Regions from separate parts of the Methylobacterium sp. TK26 genome, predicted to be linked through region 1. Evidence: riboswitches for the same ligand, from Rfam matches in the RefSeq annotation. Region 1 holds a riboswitch; each other region holds the start of a gene.
The links. Region 1 has a riboswitch for cobalamin ahead of ACXJ1Y_RS05970 (TonB-dependent receptor). Riboswitches for the same ligand answer to the same signal wherever they lie in the genome.
Positions count from the first base shown of each region.

Region 2: linked by a shared signal. The riboswitch ahead of ACXJ1Y_RS13270 (CbtB domain-containing protein) and the one ahead of ACXJ1Y_RS05970 (TonB-dependent receptor) in region 1 are both predicted to bind cobalamin.
Region 3: linked by a shared signal. The riboswitch ahead of ACXJ1Y_RS10590 (TonB-dependent siderophore receptor) and the one ahead of ACXJ1Y_RS05970 (TonB-dependent receptor) in region 1 are both predicted to bind cobalamin.
Region 4: linked by a shared signal. The riboswitch ahead of ACXJ1Y_RS00535 (TonB-dependent receptor) and the one ahead of ACXJ1Y_RS05970 (TonB-dependent receptor) in region 1 are both predicted to bind cobalamin.

Region 1 is NZ_CM143965.1:1,203,867-1,208,821, reverse strand. Features, by position in the region: gene ACXJ1Y_RS05995 (monovalent cation/H+ antiporter subunit D) at 1-369, shown strand, start outside; gene ACXJ1Y_RS05990 (Na+/H+ antiporter subunit E) at 366-851, shown strand; gene ACXJ1Y_RS05985 (K+/H+ antiporter subunit F) at 848-1,132, shown strand; gene mnhG (monovalent cation/H(+) antiporter subunit G) at 1,129-1,470, shown strand; gene ACXJ1Y_RS05975 (hypothetical protein) at 1,477-1,695, opposite strand; cobalamin riboswitch at 1,963-2,158, shown strand; gene ACXJ1Y_RS05970 (TonB-dependent receptor) at 2,349-4,388, shown strand; gene ACXJ1Y_RS05965 (hypothetical protein) at 4,398-4,562, opposite strand; gene ACXJ1Y_RS05960 (hypothetical protein) at 4,690-4,955, opposite strand, start outside.
Region 2 is NZ_CM143965.1:2,745,799-2,750,753, reverse strand. Features, by position in the region: gene cobW (cobalamin biosynthesis protein CobW) at 1-732, opposite strand, end outside; gene ACXJ1Y_RS13280 (DUF1636 family protein) at 729-1,106, opposite strand; gene ACXJ1Y_RS13275 (CbtA family protein) at 1,099-1,836, opposite strand; gene ACXJ1Y_RS13270 (CbtB domain-containing protein) at 1,853-2,041, opposite strand; cobalamin riboswitch at 2,075-2,262, opposite strand; gene ACXJ1Y_RS13265 (glycoside hydrolase family 44 protein) at 2,302-3,921, opposite strand; gene ACXJ1Y_RS13260 (glycosyltransferase family 2 protein) at 3,918-4,865, opposite strand.
Region 3 is NZ_CM143965.1:2,196,814-2,201,768, reverse strand. Features, by position in the region: partial or broken gene ACXJ1Y_RS10595 (ATP-binding cassette domain-containing protein) at 6-446, opposite strand; gene ACXJ1Y_RS10590 (TonB-dependent siderophore receptor) at 446-2,563, opposite strand; cobalamin riboswitch at 2,769-2,975, opposite strand; gene ACXJ1Y_RS10585 (mandelate racemase/muconate lactonizing enzyme family protein) at 4,250-4,955, opposite strand, start outside.
Region 4 is NZ_CM143965.1:108,955-113,909, reverse strand. Features, by position in the region: gene ACXJ1Y_RS00540 (PepSY domain-containing protein) at 1-603, opposite strand, end outside; gene ACXJ1Y_RS00535 (TonB-dependent receptor) at 600-2,771, opposite strand; cobalamin riboswitch at 3,005-3,203, opposite strand; gene ACXJ1Y_RS00530 (RluA family pseudouridine synthase) at 3,306-4,616, shown strand; gene ACXJ1Y_RS00525 (hypothetical protein) at 4,736-4,955, shown strand, end outside.

The sequences.
Region 1 (4,955 bases):
CTCTGCACGCTGATGCTGGCGGGGATCCCGCCGCTCGCGGGCTTCGTCGGCAAGCTCGCGATCTTCGTGGGCGCCGCCGGCGCGCCCTCCCCCGCCGGCTGGTGGCTGATCGCCGCCCTCACCCTGTCGAGCCTGTTCACGCTGATGCCGCTGGTGCGGCTCGGCATCCTGAACATCTGGGTGCGCGACGCGGACAAGCCGCCGACGCTCGCCCGCTCCGAGGTCGCGGCGCTGGCCGGCCTGCTCGCGACCTGCCTCGCCCTCTCCGTCTGGGGCGGGCCGGCGCTCGCCTATGCCGACGCGACGGTGGGCTGGCTGACGCAGCCGCAGGATTACGTCCGCGCCGTCCTGGGAGGACCCGCCCCGTGAGGCTCCTGCCCCATCCCTGGCTGTCCGCCGGCCTCGCCCTCGCGTGGCTCCTCCTCAACACCCCGGTGACGCCCGGCAGCCTGCTGCTGGCGCTGGCCGTGGGCCTGATCGTCCCGGCGGTGATGAACGCCCTCCAGGCCCGGCCCGTGCGGGTGAAGGCCCCCGGCGCCCTCCTCCGGCTGGCGGGGATCGTGCTCGTGGACATGGTCCGCTCGAACATCGACGTCGCGCGGATCATCCTCGGGCGGTCATCCGGCGCGCGGCGGACGGGGTTCGTGGCGATCCCCCTCGACCTGCGCGAGCCCTTCGCCCTGTCGCTCCTGTCGGTCATCCTCACGGCGACGCCGGGCACCCTCTGGGTGCAGTACGATTCCGATACCGGGCGGCTGCTGATGCACGTCCTCGACTTCACGGACGGCGAGGCATGGATCCGCCGGGTGAAGGACCGCTACGAACGTCCCCTGATGGAGATCTTCGCATGAGCGCCGCGACCATCCTCGATTGGGGGCTCGGCCTCGCCCAGGCGATGCTGGTGCTCGCCATGGCCATCGCCGCGTGGCGGATGCTGCGCGGCCCCCGCGCGCAGGACCGGGTGCTCGGCCTCGACACCTTCTACCTCAACGGGATGCTGGCGATCGTGGTGCACGGGATGCGCACCGGCAGCGGCCTGTATTTCGAGGCGGCCTTCATCGTCGGGATGCTCGGCTTCACCGCCTCGGTGGCGCTGGCCAAGTTCCTGATGCAGGGCGAGGTGGTGCAGTGACCGGCGCCGGCCTGCCCGCCTGGGCCGCCCTCGTCGTCGTCGGTCTCGCCCTGGCGGGCGCCGCCTTCTCGCTCACCGGCGCCATCGGCCTGATCCGGCTCAAGACCTTCTACGAGCGGGTCCACGCGCCGACGCTGGGCGCGACCCTCGGCATGGCGCTGATCCTGTGCAGCTCGATGCTACTCCTGTCCCTGATCGAGGGGCGCCTCGTCCTGCGCGACCTGCTGATCGGCGTGTTCCTCACGGTCACGACGCCGGTCACGCTGCTGCTCCTCGCCCGCGCCGCCGCCCACCGCGACCGGCACGAGGGGCGGCCGGGCGCGCCGCCGAAATCCTGAATGCCCTCAGCACCTGTCGCAGATGCTCTCCAGCACGGTGTCGAGCCGCTTCTGCCGCTCGGTGCGCGATCCGGGATCGACCTCCGGCGCCGCCGCGCGGCCCGGCGGGACGGTCTGCCCCACGGAGGAGCGGTAGGGCGCGTTGGCGGTGGTCTCCGGCCCGCCGCCGGTCCCCGTATAGTTGGCCGCCCCGGCGCCGCCGGGCAGGGCGAGGGTGCCCGCCACGAAAATCCCGGCTACGATACGGATTAAATGTTGTCCGGTCATGAGTATGCCCCCTCCTGACGACTTGAGACGAACGCGATGATGGTCAAACGACAGTGTTATGGGGCTGTTCCCGGCCCGCCGTGCTCCGCCGCACATGTCATCGGGGCGCCGATACTGCGGAGGGGGCCTGCCTTCACCAGTCACGGCTCCCGCCTCATCGCGACCGGGAAAGCACAGTGCCCCGGGAAATGGCGGCGACCGCGTTGACGCCGCCGGCCGCCTCTCCGTAAGCTCGGCTTTGACGGTTCCCCTCGGGGATCAAAAGGGAACGCGGTGCGGGGCGACCCGAATCCGCGGCTGCCCCCGCAACTGTGAGCGGCGAGCCCGGCACCACCACGTCACTGGATGAGTCTCATCCGGGAAGACGGTGCAGGGGCGGCGACCCGCGAGCCAGGAGACCTGCCGTCAGTCGTGGTCACACGCGAAACGCGTCGGGCGGGGTGTCCTGGCGGGTGTCGAAGCGCCGGGCCGTGGGGCCGGGCGCGGAGAGTCCTTCGCGGTGACGTGCCACTGCCGCCCCTGAGGCTCCCGTGATCCGTCCCACACGCCATGCGTTGCGTGCCGCCCTCGCCCTGTCCGGCCTCGCCGCCCTCCCCGCGCCGGCCGCCGCGCTGGAGGCGACCCTCGACGAGATCTCCGTCAGCGCCGAGCCGGCTGCGCCCGCCGCGAGCGCTGCGAGCGCCGGCTATGTCGGCGGCACCACCGGCATCGGCGGCCCGCTCCTCACCGTGGATTCCGCCAGCGCCGGCCTCGTCTCGGGCGCCGCGATCAACAGCCGGCCGGTGACGCGCCCCGGCGAGGTGCTGGAGGCGGTGCCGGGCCTGATCGTCACGCAGCATTCCGGCGAGGGCAAAGCCAACCAGTTCTTCCTGCGCGGCTTCAACCTCGACCACGGCACCGACATCGCCCTGTTCCTCGACGGCATGCCGCTCAACATGCGCACCCATGCCCACGGCCAGGGCTACGCCGACATCAACTTCCTGATTCCCGAGCTCGTCGGGGCGGTGGAATTCCACAAGGGGCCGTATTTCGTCCGCGACGGCGATTTCGCCTCCGCCGGATCGGTGCGGATCGACTATCTCGACAGCACCCCCAAAAACCTCGCGCTCACCTCGATCGGGAGCTTCGGCTACAAGCGGGCCCTGTCCATCGCCTCGGCGCCGCTGGCCGAGGGCCGCCTCCTCATGGCGGCGGACGCGCAGCTCTACGACGGGCCCTGGGCGGTGCCGGATGCGCTGCGCAAGATCAGCACGGTCGCCCGCTACAGCCAGGGCACGGCGCTGGACGGGTTCTCCGTCACCGGCATGGCCTATGCCGCCCGCTGGACCGCCACCAACCAGATCCCCGAACGCGCCGTCGTCTCCGGCCAGCTCGACCGTTACGGCACGCTCAACCCCACCGATGGCGGCGACACCTCGCGGTTCTCCCTCTCCGGCCGGTTCAGCGCGACGGACGACACGGGCGTGACGCGGGCCTCGGCCTACCTGGTCCGCTCGCAGCTCAACCTGTTCAACGATTTCACCTATTTCCTGAACGACCCGGTCAATGGCGACCAGTTCCACCAGCTCGACCAGCGCATCATCAGCGGCGGCGAGGCGCTGCACATCTTCCAGGGCGACCTGTTCGGGCTGCCGATGGAGAACGAGGTCGGGATCCAGACCCGCACGGATTCGATCCGCGTCGGCTTGTTCAACACGACGAACCGGCAGTTCCGCTCCGGCATCCTCGACGACCGGGTGCTGGAGACGAGCGGGGCGTTCTACTTCGACAACCGCGTGCGCTGGACCGACTGGCTGCGCACCAGCCTCGGCTTCCGTGCGGACGGCTATTACGCCAGCGTCGTCTCGGACACGCCGGCCAATTCGGGCAAGGCGCGGGACGCGGTTCTGAACCCGAAGCTCGGCCTCGTGCTCGGGCCATGGTGCGACACCGAACTGTACCTCAATTACGGCGGCGGCTTCCATTCGAACGACGTGCGCGGCGTGACCGCCACCGTCGATCCGACGAGTTCGCTGTTCGCCACCACCCGCTCGCCCTTCCTCGTGCCCTCGACGGGCTACGAGATCGGCCTGCGCAACCGCTCCATCGCGGGCCTGGAGACGAGCCTTGCCCTGTTCCGGCTCGATTTCGCCTCCGAGAACCTGTTCCAGGGCGACACCGGCACGACGGAGCCGAGCCGCCCGACCCGCCGCTTCGGCGTCGAATGGACGAACCGCTACGCAGTGACGCCCTGGCTCTCGCTGGAGGGCGACCTGACGATCACCAATGCCCGGTTCTCGGATGTCGATCCGGTGGGCAACCGGGTGCCGGAGGCGCCGACCACCATCGCCTCGGCGGGCATCACCTTCGGCGAGCCGCTGGGCTGGTTCGGGTCGCTCCGCTTCCGCTATTTCGGGCCGCGCCCGCTGATCGAGGACAATGCGATCCGCTCGCGCCCGACGGCGCTCCTCAACGGAAGGGTCGGCTACAATTTCGAGAACGGGGTCAGCGTCTCGCTCGATGTGCTGAACCTGACGAACAGCCGGTCCGACCAGGTCACCTACGCCTACGTCTCGCGCCTGCCCGGCGAGCCGACCGAGGGGCTGATCGACCGGGTGTTCCACCCCGTGGAGCCGACCGCCGTGCGCCTGACCATCGCCGGTCGGTTCTGACCGGGCGCCCTACGGCTTGGGCGCCTGGGCCGGCGGTGCCGACTGGTCGGTCTGCGGCTCCATCTTGGTCGTGTCGGCCTTGGTGGGGGTGTTGTTCTGCGCCTTCTTGTCGTCGCAAGCCACGAGGCCGCAGGCGAGCAGGGCGACGAGCGCGAGGGGCTTCAGGGCGTTCATGGCGTCCTTCCGGATCGGGCGGGGGCGTGAGGAACGCAGGCCGGATCGCCGCCGTTCCCGGCGCTCATGTCCGCCGCCCTTGCGGGATCTGTGGCTGCGCGTTGCCGATTCAGGGGCCGGCGGGCTGCTAGCCATCCCGGCCGAGAACCTCGGCGGCATAGCGGGACCGGGCGGCGGCGTCCGGCTGTCCGCCGTCGCGGGCGCACCATAGGGCGAACGCGTCCGGCTCGATCGGAACGCGGACGACCTCGACGCCGCTGCGCTGGACCTCCCGCTCCATCTGCTCGGTCGCGATCCGCCACGTCTCATAGGCCGGCGGGAGCCGCGCGCCGTCGAGGAGGCTCGCACGCAGCGCGTCGTAATTCTCCGGGGCGTACCACGGCAGGCCGATAC
Region 2 (4,955 bases), 1.5 Mb from region 1:
CTCGCCGTGGTGCGAGGGGCGGTTGGCGAGGTCGTCCTCGGCCGCCGCGCCGAGGCCGAGCAGCACGCGCGGGTCGATCACGCCGTTGGCGGTCTCCACCACCTTCACGGCGCGGGGCAGGTGGCCCTGCACCTCGGCCCGGACCTTGGCGAGGCCCTCGGCATCCATCAGGTCGGTCTTGTTGAGCACCACGAGGTCGGCGCAGAGGAGTTGGTCCTCGAACACCTCTTCCAGCGGGTTGTCGTGATCGACGGAGGTGTCGGCCGCGCGCTGGGCGGCGAGCGCCTCCGGGTCCTCGGCGAAGGCGCCGGTCGCGACCGCAGGGCCGTCCACCACCGCCACCACGCCATCGACGGTCACGCGCGAGCGGATCGCCGGCCACTGGAACGCCTGGACGAGGGGCTTCGGCAAAGCGAGGCCGGAGGTCTCGATCAGGATGTGCTCCGGCGGCTCGGCGCGGGAGAGCAGGGTTTCGAGGGCCGGCACGAAATCGTCCGCGACGGTGCAGCAGATGCAGCCGTTCGGAAGCTCCACGATGGAATCCTCCGTGCAGCCCTCGATGCCGCAGGCGGCGAGGAACGAGCGGTCGAAGCCGACATCGCCGAACTCGTTGACGAGGATCGCGAGCTTGCGGCCCTTCGCGTTCTCCACGACGTGGCGGACGAGGGTCGTCTTGCCGGCGCCGAGGAAGCCGGTGACGATCGTGCAGGGGATCTTCGCGACGATGGTCATTCGGCGGCCTCAGGCAACGGGGGAAACGGCGGGATGCGGGCGATCACGCCCGAGCGGAATTCCTTCGGGCGCTCCCGCCAGGGGACGATCCCGTCCGGGGTGCCGGCATAGGCCCTGAGGCCATCGAGGATGGTGGTCGCGGCGGCCTCCGCGTCGAGGTCGCCGTAGATGTAGGTCCAGCGGTTGGGCGACGCCACGGCCACCGTGCAGGGCCGCTTGCAGACCGAGAGGCATTCCACCGGCTCGACGCGCAGGCCCTCGGCCCGTCGCGCCAACTCGGCATGGAGGCGTGCCCCGGCGCGGGGTCCCTCCGGGTCGTCGCCCTCGCGCTTGCAGGTGGTGCAGACGTAAAGGGTCGTGACGGGCTCAGGCATGACGGCGCCTCGCCGGGCCGACATTCTGCCACGCCCAGCCGAAGCCGAGGCCGATCATGGCCCAGAACACCGCGCCGATGGCGAGCGAGCGCGCGGCGAACTGCGCCGCGAGGGCGGCCGGCAGTTCCGATGCGCCGTCGGGCGGTGGCGGCGCTCCGGCGATGTGGGGCCCGGCGATCAGCACGAGCCCGCCCAGGATGGCGATGAACGACCGGCGCACGCCGATGAGGTAGAGGCCCATCGCCGTCGCGGCGGCGGTCATCACCCACCACGCCTGCCGGGCCAGAAGCGGCGCCGCCTCCTGCCCCGGCAATTCCGGCGGCAGGCCGAGGGAGGGCGCCAGGGAGACGCTGGCAAAGCCGGCCAGCGCGAAGGCGAGGCCGGTCTGCAGCGTCGGCTCGCGGCCACACGCGATCAGCACCGCGCCGAGCATCAGGGCGTAGCCCACGCCGCCGACGAGGGTCGCGAGGCCGGTGAAGGCCATGCGCTGGAAGCCGGGGGCGGGCTGCCATTCCGGTGCGGCATCGGGCGCCGCGTGGTCGTGGCCCGCATGGGCGAGCACGATCGGCAGGGCAGGGGGCAGGGCCTGTGCCGCGCGGCTGGGCTCCCGCTGCTCGTACTTCTCCGCCTCGATGATGAGGGGAGAGGTCAAGGCGAGTTGCAGCCCCGTGGCGACGACAGCCGCGAGGAAGCCGGCGGCCAGCGCCGCCGACAGAAGGCGAAGGATCATTCCTGGCGCGTTCGCGTCAGTGGCAGGGGAAGTTCTGGGCGTGCCGGAAATCGTGCGCCGCGTTGTGGAGCGCGATGGCCGGCGAGAAGCCCGCCATGAACACGAGGCCGAGGCCGAGGAACGCCGCCAGCGCGGCCGCCATCAGGCGCTCGTTGGCGCGGGTGGCGACGGGGGCAAAGGACGAGGACTGCGTCGTGGTCGTCATCTGGGCTCTCCAGCCGCCCCACCGGCGGCGTTGTGAAAAGTCGGGATGACGGCAGGTCTCCTGGCTCGCGGCTCGGCGCGCCCACCGCCTTCCCGGATCGCTCCGGTGGCTGCTGGCAGGCGCTCGCCGCTTACAGTTGCGGGGGCAGCCGCGGGGTCGGGCAGGCCCTCACCGCGTTCCCTTTTCACCCCTCTCGGGGCACCGTCATCCGCCCTGTGTAGACGGAGTCCGTGCCCGGCACAACGGCGACGACAACCCGATCAACCGGGCACGACCACGCAATGCCGGGCCGAACGCGCCGGCAGCGTCAGGCGCAGGGTGCCGCCGGAGACGGGCTCGGCCGCGCCCAGGGCGGCCATCTCGGGATGGCGGGCATCGAAGCCGTACTGCGTGAGGCGCGAGGCCGGCAGCGGTCGCTCGAAGGCGATCTCCACCGGCCGCGTCTCGGCCGCGCGGTTGATCGCCACGAGATGCAGTCTCGCCCCGTCCGTGCCGGCCCGGACGGTGAGGCCATCGGGCCGCGCGGCCTCGACGGGCAGGGCGTTGTCGGGGAAGCGGCCGCCTCGGCCGTCGTAGTTGCGATAGAGCCGGAAGGCCGTCCCGAGCCAGCCGGCGAGGGACCCCCAATGGGCGGTGAGCAGCATCTCGGGCCGGGCGAACCGCGCGAGGGCGTCGGCGAGGGCGAGGCCGGAGGCGAGTTGGCCCGCGCCGCCGTAATTGTACTCCGTCACGGCGGTGCGCGTGCCGGGGAAGTTCGCCGCCGTCAGCCGTTCGAGGCTCGGCATCAACGGCAGGGCGAGGCCGCCCTCGTTCGACACGGGCAGCGCCTGCGAGACCCAGCTCGCCTCGCGAAAGCCCGGCTCGGTAAGGGAGCGCGGCGCATCGAGCAGCGGCCCGGCCAGGGCCGGATCCTCCGTGCGGAACAGGGTGCCCCGCTCGCTGAACGGATACCAATGCACGTCGAGGGCATCGAGCAGGCGCTTGCCCTCGCGCTCCGAGGCGAGGCGGAAGGCGTCGAGATACGCGGCCAGGAAGCTGCCGTGCTGCCGGAAGGCGTTCCAATCGGGGGCGTTCTGCAGGCTCACCATCCCCGTGGTGCCCCAACTCGCCGGGCCGATCACCCAGGCGTCGGGATCGATGGCCTTGATCGCCCGCGCCGCCTTGATCGACCGGGCCAGCAGATCCGCGATCCGCACCGGCTGACGCACGATGCGCGGGTGCTGTGTCGCCCAGAGGCCGGGCTCGTTGTCGAGGATGTAGCCGCGAATGCCCGTGGCGCCGGAGGCGGGGCCGTAGCGGGCGACGAGCCGCGCCAGGAGGTGTGGGATGTCCGCGACGCGTGGGTCCACGGGCGCGGAGGCGTCGCGCCGTCCCTCCCACGAGACCGGCACGAAGCGCGGGGAGGGGGCCGCTCGGTCGGCCGGGACGGGGCCGTCCTTGTCGGCGGCGACGTAACCCGCGAGCGGCAGGGTGACGATGCTGCGCGCGCCCATCGCCAGCGAGGCGCCGTGCATCGCCGCAATCACCGCGCCGGGCACGCCGCGCTCGGCGGGGGGCAGGCCGAGGCTCTGGCTCAGGAAATCGCCGTTCGCCTGCTGCCAGTCCTTGCCGGCGTTGCAGGCATTGTTGGTCCAGTTGTAGCTCGTGGCGAAGTTGCCGCCGAACCGGCGCAGGGTGACGCCGGCCGCCCGGTCGAGCTCCGCCGAGCGTGGGCCGCCGTCGAGGGTGCCGATCTCACCCGAGCCGTAGATCAGCGGGCTCACCGGCACCGGGTCGGCACCGTTGCGGACTCGCACGCCCAGCGGCTCGCCCGCACGGGAGGGGCCCGCCCAGATCGTCGCCCCGGCGCCCGCGAGCAGCGCCCGGCGGCTCGGCCTCACGAGACGAGCCCGGACCCGTAGAGCGATCCCCGGAAGCGGGTCATCCAGAACACCTTGCCGAGGCCGCCGCAGGCCGCGATCCGGTGGTGGCGCGCGGCGGGCGGGTTGATCGGCTTCAGAAGCAGCGACAGTACCCCGGAGATGATGGTCTGCGCGACGCCGACCAGCATCCACCGCGCTACCTCCAGGCGGCGGCGGGGGGAGGCCATCTCATGTACGAAGGTGCGGATCTGGCCACTGAGGAAGCGGCGGCGGCGGACATAGGCCCAGTCGAGACGGCGCGGGGGCACCCATTCCGTCACCTCGGCGGCGGCCGCCCAGCCGAAGCGCCGCCCCTCGTGGACGAGGCGCTGCAGGAACAGGCTGTCCTCACCGCCGATGCTGTTCAGCCGTTCCTCGAACGGGCCACCGGGGATCGCGCAGACGGAGGCCGCGAAAAGGGAGTTGTTGGTGCCGAGATAGGCGGCGCGGTGGGTGACGTCTCCCCCGTCCTCGGCGGTGACGCCCCGCGCGAAATAGGCCGCGAAGGGTCCGATCTCGCGGTCGTCGTCGGCCCGCGCGCTCACGGGGCCGAACACCGCATCGTAGGCGCCCCGGCGGGCGACGGCGAGGAGCGCCGCCAGCCAATGCGGCCCGCCGGTCTCGTCGTCGTCGATGAAGGCGATCCACTCGCCCCGCGCCGCCGCCACGCCGGCATTGCGCGCCGTGGCGATGCCGGGTTGGGGCACGGAGACGTAGCGCACCGGCATGGGCGCGCCCTCGGCGAGGCGCTCGATGAGGGTGCGGGCATTGCCGTCGGAGGAGTTGTCCACGACGACGATCTCGGCCCCCGTGTCCGGCGGCAGGCGCTGCGCGAGGATGCATCCCAGGGCGCGCTCGAGCGCCTTATGACGATTCAGGGTGGGGATGACCACGCTGACCGCGACCGGCTCGGTTCCGGGCATACCGTCTCCGATGCTCCCTGAGAAGTTCATTAATAGATAACCGGCGAGTTATAATTTGTACGCCGTTGCGACTTATTCCAGCCGGAAGTA
Region 3 (4,955 bases), 990 kb from region 1:
CCGACCTTCTGGCGCATCCCCTTCGAGTAGCCGGAGGCGGGCCTCGACCACGCCTCCATCGGCAGGCCCGCCGTGGCGAGATGGCCTTCGGCCTCCGCCCGGCCGACGGCGAGGCCCGCAAGGGTCGCGAAGTAGCGGAGATTCTCTACGCCGGTCTGCCCCGGATACAGGGCGACCTGTTCCGGGATGTAGGTCGTCAGCGCGCGGGCGGCGACGGGAGACGCCGCAGCGTCAATCCCGCCCACGAGGACGTCCCCCGCCTCGGCCTTCAGGAAGCCGAGGATCAGGTTGATCGTGGTCGTCTTGCCCGCGCCGTTGGGGCCGAGCAAGGCGTAGACCTCCCCCGCCCGCAAGGTGAGGTGGAGACCGTCGAGGGCGGTCCTGGTGCCGAAGCGCTTCGTCACGCCCCGCAACGCCAGCAAGGGCTCGTCCGTCCCCGCCGCCATCAGAAGCGCACCGTGATGGAGCCGGTGATCCGCCGGGGCGAGCCCGGATAGACGCGGAAGACGTTCAGGGAGCTCTCGTAATACGCGGTATCGAAGATGTTCTCGACGTTGAGCGCGACGCGGGCATTGCCGAACTTGTAATAGGTCAGCGCATCGACCGCGATGAAGCCCGGGAGGGTGAAGCCGGTTCCGGCCGCGTCGCCCGCCCGCTCGCCGACGCCCCGCACGCCGCCGCCGATCCCGAAGCCGCGCCACTCGCCCCCCGGTTCGTAGACCGCGAGCAGGCTGCCGGAATGGCGGGGCACGTTGACGAGGGGCGCGCCCACGGGCAGCACGTTGTCCTTGGTCACTCTCGCATCGGCGTAGACGTAGCCGGCGAGCAGCTTCAGCTCCGGCGTGATCTGCCCCTGGGCCGTCAACTCGAAGCCCTGGCTGCGCACGGCGCCCGCCGCGAGCGAGAACCCGGAATTCGCCGGATCGGGCGTTAGCACGTTCTCCCGCTCCACATGGAAGGCGGCGGCGGTGAGGAGCAGGTTGCCGCCGAACAGCTCCGACTTGGCGCCGACCTCGTAGCCGAGGCCGGTCTCGGGCGGCAGCGCCGTTCCGCGCGTCACGGCGGCGGCGTCCGGCCCGATATTGGGCCGGAAGCTCGTGCCGACATTGGTGAAGAAGGCGAGCTCGGGAAGCGGCCGGTAGACGAGGCCCGCCCGGGGCGAGGCCGCCACGTGTGCCTGGTCCACTTGGCTGCGCGGGATGCGCTCCCGGAAGGACTGCTCGAAGATGTCGAGCCTCACGCCGACCAGAGCCCGCCATTCCGGGCTCAGGACGATCTCGTCCTGGGCGTAGAGGCCGGTATTGGTGATGCGCTCGATGTTATTGCGCGGAATGGTGATCGGCGGCAGCGCCTGCCCGTAGACCGGCGAGTAGATGTCGAGGGATAAGGGGCTCGTGCGGAAGTTCGAGCGCAGATAGAGGACGCGGCTGTCGGTGCTCTCCCGGTCCATGCCGAGGAGGAGCGTGTGGCCGATGCCGCCGGTGTCGAACCGCCCAATCAGGTCGGCCTGACCGACCGCCACGTCCCAGCGGTAGTCGCGCATGTTCCGGTCGCGCGAGACGGTACGGTTGTTGGCGGCGATGGCCCGGATCTCGGCTGATTCGCCCTCCAGATCGCCGGTGTTGAAGTAGGCGGCGAGCCGCATCTGCCAGTTCTCATCGAAGCGGTGATCGACGCGGACCTGCAGCGAGTTGTTGTTCTGGACAGTGCTTTGACCGGGCTCACCGAGGAAGCGCGAGAGCGGCAGGAATCCGAGCTGCCGGTTGATCGCGATCACGCCGCGGTCGAAGACGATGCGGTTCTTCACGAACTCGGCCTCGACCGTGATGCGCGTGTCGGGCGTCACCTGCCAACTCACCACCGGAGCCACGAGCAGGCGGTCGCTGTCTACGAAGTCGCGGAAGCTGCCCGCCCCCTGCGCCGCGAGGTTGAAGCGATAGAGGACCGTCCCATCCTCGTTCAGGGCGCCGCCGGCATCGATGGTGCCCCGGGTCAGGCCGAACGAATCGACTTGGTTGCCGAACTCGACGAACCGCTCGGCGGTGGGCTGCTTGGTGATGAGATTAACGAGGCCGCCGGGATCGCTGCGCCCGAACAGGGCCGCGCCGGGGCCTTTCAGAACCTCGATGCGCTCGATGTTCTGCGCGTCGGGCGGGGGCGGCGTACCGCGGTTGAGGGGAAAACCATTCTTGTAGATCTCCGAGGTGGTCACGCCGCGGATCGCGTAACTAAAGATCGACAGACCACCGAAATTGTTCTGCTGGGCGACCCCGGGCAGATAATTGAACACCCGGTCTACGCGGGTGGCGGCGATGTCGGTGATCGCCTCCCGCGGTGCCACGGAGACGGCCACCGGCACGTCGATCTGCGGGGTGGCGGTGCGCGTCGCGCTGACGGCCGTACCTGCTCCGTAGCCCGGCGTTGGGCCGATCAGGCCGATGGTCCCGCGCCCGGTCGCCGTCGTGCGGGCGGTGCCCTCGCCGACCTGCTCGACCGAGAGTTCCTCCAGCGTCACACTTTCCTGCGCACGCACATCCTCGATGGGAAGGCCGGTCGAGAGCACCGCAGCGAAGGCGAGGCGCTGATTGCGACGCCGGGCCCGCGAAGCCCGCGCCGAACGCTGCGTGATTCGTCCGGGTTCGCTCAGGGACGGACGTTGAGAGGTCGCCACCACACACTCGCTGTTGCCGAGCGGGGGCGACGGGAATACGGGCCGCGTCGCCTCCGAGACGGCGACACGGCACGCTCCGTCGGGCACCCCGCCCGAGAGACGTCAACATGCCGAAGGCAGGTCTCCTGGCTCACGGGTCAAAGCCCCCGCCGGACCTTCCCAGTGCAAGCACCAGTGGTCATCGGTGGCGAACGCTCGCCGCTAACAGTTGCGGGGGCAGCTTCGGCTTTGCTTCAAGAAGCTCACCGAATTCCCGTCTTAGCTCCGGGTCGAAACCCGAAGAACCTTGGCCGATCGATACTCGCCATGAACGCCATCGTCGTCAACGGGTGCATGCAACATTGTAACATTGTTGGAATGATTGTGGCATAATAACCACATAGTCGTTCGCAATGTCGGCGATGCCGTCACGTTTGCGCGATGGACTCATCAGAGGCAAACGAGAACTGCTGCGAGAGAGTGTTGTGGCCGGGTCGAAGAAAACAGCCTCGGTCTCGCCGCATCTATTGTTTCAACGTTCCAGCTAGCATCTATCAGCCGCCTCGTCGCCTTCGTAAAAATATTTAGTTATTTGTAACCTCCAAATTTTTTGATGTAATACAATTCTAATCCCCCTGAAAAATTTTTCATAAATATGAAATATGAATTTTAATCTAATACGAGGTATATTAGATTTGCCGTTTTATAATAAGTGAACGGGTATTTTGACTTTTGCAAAGTCCGGCCTGATCGAGGGACACGGATGAACGGCCGGGTGGGGTGGATAGCTGCCCATTTGGTTTAAGACGGCAGCGGACAATTGCGGAAAGCACGAACCATCATTAGTCCAAAGGCTATTGATTAAATTTCTTATTTAATCGCGACGTCAAAAATTGGCGAGTATGACACCGCAGGCATGATATGACTTATCGGTAGATATAGCCGGTATGCCGCCGCCTTTTGTCTTTTTGTATTCATTCTCAACAGACCATAAAAGATAGAACAGACAATTTTCTTAAGGATACCTAACCGCATTCCAGCTGGTAATATGATACGTGAATTATTATCGCCAAAATAATAGACCTTGAGTTCAGTCCAATCAGCTTTGAACTTAGCTTTCCATCCCGAAGCGAAGTCGCCGGACGGCTAACTCATGACCGCTTTTGGGGAGCATCGACGCGGGGCTTGCAAGACTGGGGTGGGCCGAGTGCGAAAGAACTGCTCACGGTTGATTTCGGTCTATCTGCGCCTGAGCCGATTACCATTGAAACCAGACGTTGGCTTGAACGGCTAAGGGCTTTTTGATCGTCGACGCCAGCGCAACGTCGAGCGCCGACCGGAGCCGGCGCGCTCAACCAAACTCCTTCTCTCCAGCGCGAGGCAGGCACTCAAAGCCCGGGTGTTCCGCTCGGTGCTGGGGATACCCGCCCGGATCTTGATGACCGACGTACTCACGAAATCGTCGGTCAGAGCGCTCAGGACGGCCCACTCGTCATCGGTCAATGACGTCTGCCGGTGCGATCTCACGAATGAACATCGACGCATGGATCAGGGAACGGGACCGGGCGGTCGTTGGGGATGCCGCCCGGTCGGATCCGCTTACTCTGCGAGTTCGCGCATGACCTTGATCAGGTCGGACTTGCCCTCGAAGCCGATGCCCGGCAACTCGGGCATCACGATGTGGCCGTCCTGGACCTTCACGCCGTCCGGGAAACCCCCGTAGGGCTGGAACAGGTCCGGGTAGCTCTCGTTGCCGCCGAGCCCGAGGCCGGCCGCGATGTTGAGCGACATCTGGTGGCCGCCGTGCGGGATGCAGCGGGAGGGCGACCAGCCGAACTGGTGCAGCACGTCGAGGGTGCGCAGGTACTCGACCAGGCCGTAGGACAGGGCGCAGTCGAACTGCAGGTAGTCCCGGTCCGGCCGCATGCCGCCGTAGCGGAGCAGGTTGCGCGCGTCCTGGTGCGAGAACAGGTTTTCACCAGTGGCCATCGGGCCCGGATAGAACTCGGAGATGGCGGCCTGGAGGGCGTAGTCGAGCGGGTCGCCGATCTCCTCGTACCAGAACAGCGGGTACTGGCGCAGCATCTTGGCGTAGGCGATGCCCTGTTCGAGGTTGAAGCGGCCGTTCACGTCGACGGCGAGCTGGGCCTCGGAGCCGATCTCCTTGAGCACGGCCTCGATCCGGCGCTGGTCCTCGTCGATCGGCACGCCGCCGATCTTCATCTTCACGACGTTGTAGCCGCGGTCGAGGTAGCCGCGCATCTCGGCGCGCAGCTGGGTGTCGTCCTTGCCCGGGTAGTAGTAG
Region 4 (4,955 bases), 1.1 Mb from region 1:
CCATGCCTCCGGCCGCGCGCGCAGGGGCGTGAGGTAGACCCAGTGAATTACGGCCCCGACCCAGTTCCAGCCGCGCTGCCAGCGTGTGGTGACGAGGGCGATTTCGCCGGTCGGCTCGGAGACATAGGTTTCGGTGCCCGCCGCATCGCCGGAGGCCACCTTCAGGAAGGGCCGCAGGGGATCGTAGCGCGCCGTGACCGTCCACTGGTCGCGCGACACCCGCTCGACCGCTCCGCCGCCCGCCGTGCGCGCGGCCTCGTTCGGGCCGATGGGCCCGAGCCGCTCGCCCGTCTCGGCCGAGACCGTGACGCGCCCTCCATCGGGTGCAGCGAGGCGATAGACCGGTTGGTCGCCGCGCATGTCCAGCCGGATTTCCGTCGCCCTCACCAGAGCGAGGGCGGCGTCGGGACCGACCTTCACCCGGTCCCAGTCGAGGGGCGTGAGGCGGGCGAGCCGTTCCGCCTCGTCGAGGCGCGGGAACGGCACGTAGAGCATCACCAGCCCCGAGCCGATCCACAGGGCGAAGAGCAGGGCCGTGCCGATCCCGAGCCAGCGATGGCCCAGGATCAGCCAGCGCTTGCCCCGCTTGCCGACGGCCTTCACCAGCTCACCGTGTAGGCGACCTCGACGGAGCGCGGGCGTCCGAGCAGCCAGTTGGTGCCGACGCCGTTCACCGCGTTCCCGCTGATCGCGTAGACCTTGTCGAACAGGTTGTAGACCCGCAGCGACAGGCGCGACTCCGCCGTGACCTGCCGGTCGAGGACGAGGTTCACGAGGTTGTAGCCGGGGCGCCGGGCGGTGTTGCCGAAGTCGCTGAAGACCTCGCCCACGTTCTGAAGGCCCACGCGCACGGCCCAGTCGCGGGTCGGCTCCCAGGTGAGCCACAGGTTCGCCACCCGCTCCGGCACGTCGATGGGCTGCCGCCCGGCATAGGAGACGGCCGCGCCGTTCACGATCTGGTCGAAGCTGTCGTATTGCGCGTGCAGGAGGGCGAGGTTGCCGTCGAGCCGCCAGCCCGGCGTGAACCGCCAGCCCAGCGCCAGTTCGACGCCCTGCGAGGATTGGCTCCCCACCTGCACGCCGACCGCCGACGATCCGGGCAGGCGCGAGATCAGGTTGTCCTTCACGATGCGGTAGCCGGCGAGCGTCCATTCCAGGGCGCCGTCGAAGGCCAGCCCCTTGGCGCCGACCTCGATCTGGTCACCGGTCGCGAGCTTGAAGCCGGCGAGCGATTGCGACAGCGTGATGAGGCTCCCGACCGGATCGGTGGCGTAGCTGTATTGCGCGTAGAGGGCGCTGTCGGGCGTCGGGTTGTAGACGAGGCCGAACCGGTAGCCGAGCGCCTGGAAGCTGCGTTCGAATTGCGCGCCGGTCTGGAGGTCCTGCCGCTGCAGCGTCGGCAGGTCGAGGCGCGCGCCCGTGAGGAAGGACAGCTTGTCGGTGAGGACCAGCCTGTCCTCGGCGAAGAACGATGCCTGATTGGTCTGCGTGGCATAGGCCGGGATCGCCCGGCCATTCTGCGGGAACAGGCCGGGATCGTAGCCGACGAGGGGTACGCTCGTGCTCTGGTCGAAATAGAAGTTGTTCGTGTGCCGGAAGTCGATGTGGTTCACATCGAAGCCCACGGAGACGTCGTTCGGCCGACCGAACAGCGCGCCCCGGAACGTGGCGTCCAGGCGATTCCCGACCTGCTCCTGATTGTGGTAGATTTCCAAATAGTCGGAGCGGTCCACGAGGCCGGTGCCCCGGTTGAACGCGTATTGCTCCACGTCCAGCCAATGGCGACGGCTCGTGAGCCTGTAGGCCGTGTTGCGGATGGTGATGTCGGCGGTGGGCGACCATTCGGCCTTCAGCGCGGTCCAGTTGTCCGCCCAGGTGATCTTCGGGTCGCGGACGTTATAGTTGTTGAACCGGATCAGGTCCGGGATCCGCCCCTCGACCAGCGGGGTGCCCCAGTAGCGCATCGGCTCCTGATAGCCGAGGTCGTGCGAGAGGGTGATGGCGAGGTCGGGGCTCGGCCGGAACAGCAGCGCCGCCGATACCGCGAGGTTGCGGAAGTCGCCCGCCTGATTGAGCCAGCCATCCGCCCGGTTGCCGCTGACGTTCAAACGGTAGGCGAAGGTGTCGCCGTATTCGGCCTGCGCGATGCCGCCGCCCGAATCGAGGGCGAGGCGCGCGATCCCGTCCGAGCCAACCACCGCCCGCGCGGTGTTGATGGGCACGAAGGTCGGCTTTTTCGGTACGACGTTGATGATGCCACCGATGGCCCCATCCCCAAAGAGCACGGAGGACGGGCCGCGCAGCACCTCGATGCGCTCGACGTTCCACGTATCGAACGGGAACGTCACGGTGCCGGCGCCGACATAGAAGCGCGTGCCGTCGTAGAGCTGCTGGATCGAGTTTGGCCCGGCGAAGCCCCGGCTCGTGAAGGCGCCGTTGCCGTTGCCGGGCGAGGCGATGGTGGTGATACCGGTGGCGTCCTGCGTCACGGCGTCGGCGATCGTGTCCTGCCCGCGCAGGCGCGCCGTCTCGCCGGAGACGATGTCGACGCTGGCCGGCGTTTCGAGCGGCGTCAGGCCGAGGCGGCTCGCCGTGCGGTCGGGCGTGCGCAGGTTGAGACCGGTGGGCGAGGCGCGGGTGAGGCTGACGCCCCCCTCCCCCTCCACGGAAAGCTGATCGAGGGTCACGGCCTCCTGCGCGGAGGCAGGCGCGACGACGACGAGAGGGGCGACGACGGCGAAGAGGCGGCGTCTCGAACGGAAAACGAACATCGGTGAACGGACTCCGGCGCGGCGGATGCCGGCCTTGCCCCAGATGCAATGTAACAACATTACATGTCCAGGCCCGCGAACGAGTTCAGGCGGAACCGTTGCGGATGGACGGGATGCGGGCATGGCGGACGCGGGCGCGCTGCTGTGGCACGTCACCGCGAACGAGGCCTCGGCAGCCCCACTCAGGGCGCTGCTTCGACACCCGCCAGGACACCCCGCCCGGCGCGTTTCGCGTGTGACCACTGCTGACGGCAGGTCTCCTGGCTCACGGGTCGTCGCCGTCCCACCGTCTTCCCGGGCGAACTGGCCCAGTGACGTGAATGGTGGAAAAGCTCGCCGCTTACAGTTGCGGGGGCAGCCGCGGCTTCGGGTTGCCCCACACCGCGTTCCCTTTTGATCCCCGAAAGGGGAACCGTCACGGCCACGCTAGGCGACGCACTCCCCCCGCGTCAACGCTCGCGCGGGGGCTTTCCCGGGCGAAGACTTTGCCGGGTGCGCCGCGCGATGCTATGCGGCGGGCATTCCAGGAAGATCATGACCACACGACCTCCCCGCCGCGGCGGCCCTTCCGGCGGCAATGGCCGCCCCGATGGACGGCCAGGCCGCAAGCCGCCCTATGGTGCCGACCGCGCCCGCACCGGCCCGCGCACCAGCGCCCGCGATGCCGCCGAGCGCGCCGCCCGCGCCCGCGGCGACGATGCGGGCGAGCGCGCGCCGTGGATCCCCACGGCCGCGCCCGAGCCGCGTCAGGCGGCGAAGCCGAAGCCCAAGGCGGCTCCCGTGGCCCCTCCCCCGCCCCCCGGCCCGACCAAGCGCGAGCAGCGGGCCGAGGCCTCGGCGACCCTCGCCTCCGGCGTGCAGACGCTGACGGTGGAGACGGACGAGGCGGGGATGCGGATCGACCGCTTCCTCACGGCGCGGTTTCCGCAGCTTCCCTTCACCCGCGTGCAGAGCATCGTCCGCAAGGGCGAGCTGCGGGTCGATGGCAAGCGCGCCAAGCCGAACGACCGGCTGGAACCGGGCATGAGCGTGCGCGTGCCGCCGCTCCGCCTCGACCAGCCGAACGACCGCCCGCGCAACGCCGCCCGCGATTCGGACGACGCCACCTTCCTGCGGAACCTCATCCTGTACGAGGATGCGGAGATGATGGTGCTGAACAAGCCCTTCGGCCTCGCCGTGCAGGGGGGCTCGGGCACCGTCCGCCACGTCGATGGCCTCCTCGAATCGCTGATCGGGCCGGATGGGCAGAAGCCCCGCCTCGTCCACCGGCTCGACAAGGATACGGCGGGCTGCCTCATCATCGCGAAGACGCGGCTTGCCGCCTCGACGCTCGCCAAGAGCTTCCGCTCTCGCAACGCCCGCAAGATCTACTGGGCGCTCTGCGCCGGGGTTCCGCGCGTCAAGCAGGGCCGGGTCTCGACCTATCTCGCGAAGGACGAGCCTACCGATGCCGACGCGCGGATGCGCATCGCCAAGCACGGCGAGGAGGGCGCCACCCACGCGCTCACCTACTACGCCACGGTCGATCAGGTGGCGCAGAAGCTGTCGTGGCTGTCGTTCAAGCCGGTGACAGGGCGCACGCACCAGTTGCGCGCCCACGCGGCCCATATCGGCCATCCCATCGTCGGCGACCCGAAATACTTCTCGGTCGAGAACTGGGAATTGCCCGGCGGCATCCAGAACCGCCTGCACCTCCTGGCGCGGCGGATCGTGATTCCGCATCCGCGCACGGGCAAGCCCGTGGACGTGAGCGCCCCGCTGCCGCAGCACATGCAGCAGAGCTGGAACCTGCTCGGCTTCGATGCCAACCGGTACGATCCGGTGGTGGACGCACCCGAAGATTGATCGGCCCGAGGGCTCCTGCGGGCGGCCATGCCTTGGCAACGGCGCCGCCCGCCTCATATGCTGCCTTGCTCGGCCGCGCGCCTGCCTGCCGGGATATCCGACGGTCGAGACCCTGGGACATGAAGCTCGCGACTCTGGCCTGCCTCGCCGCCCTGTGCCTGACGGCGCCCTTCGCCCATGCGGCGGCGGGCGAAGCCGTGCCGGCACCGCAAAAGCCGACGGCGTCCAAACCCGAGGCCGCGAAGGCGGAACCGGCCAAGGCGGAAGTACCCGCCGCCCGCGCCGAGCCCAGGGCCGCCGGGGCACCCGTCGTCGGCAGCCGCGACCGGCGACGGCGCT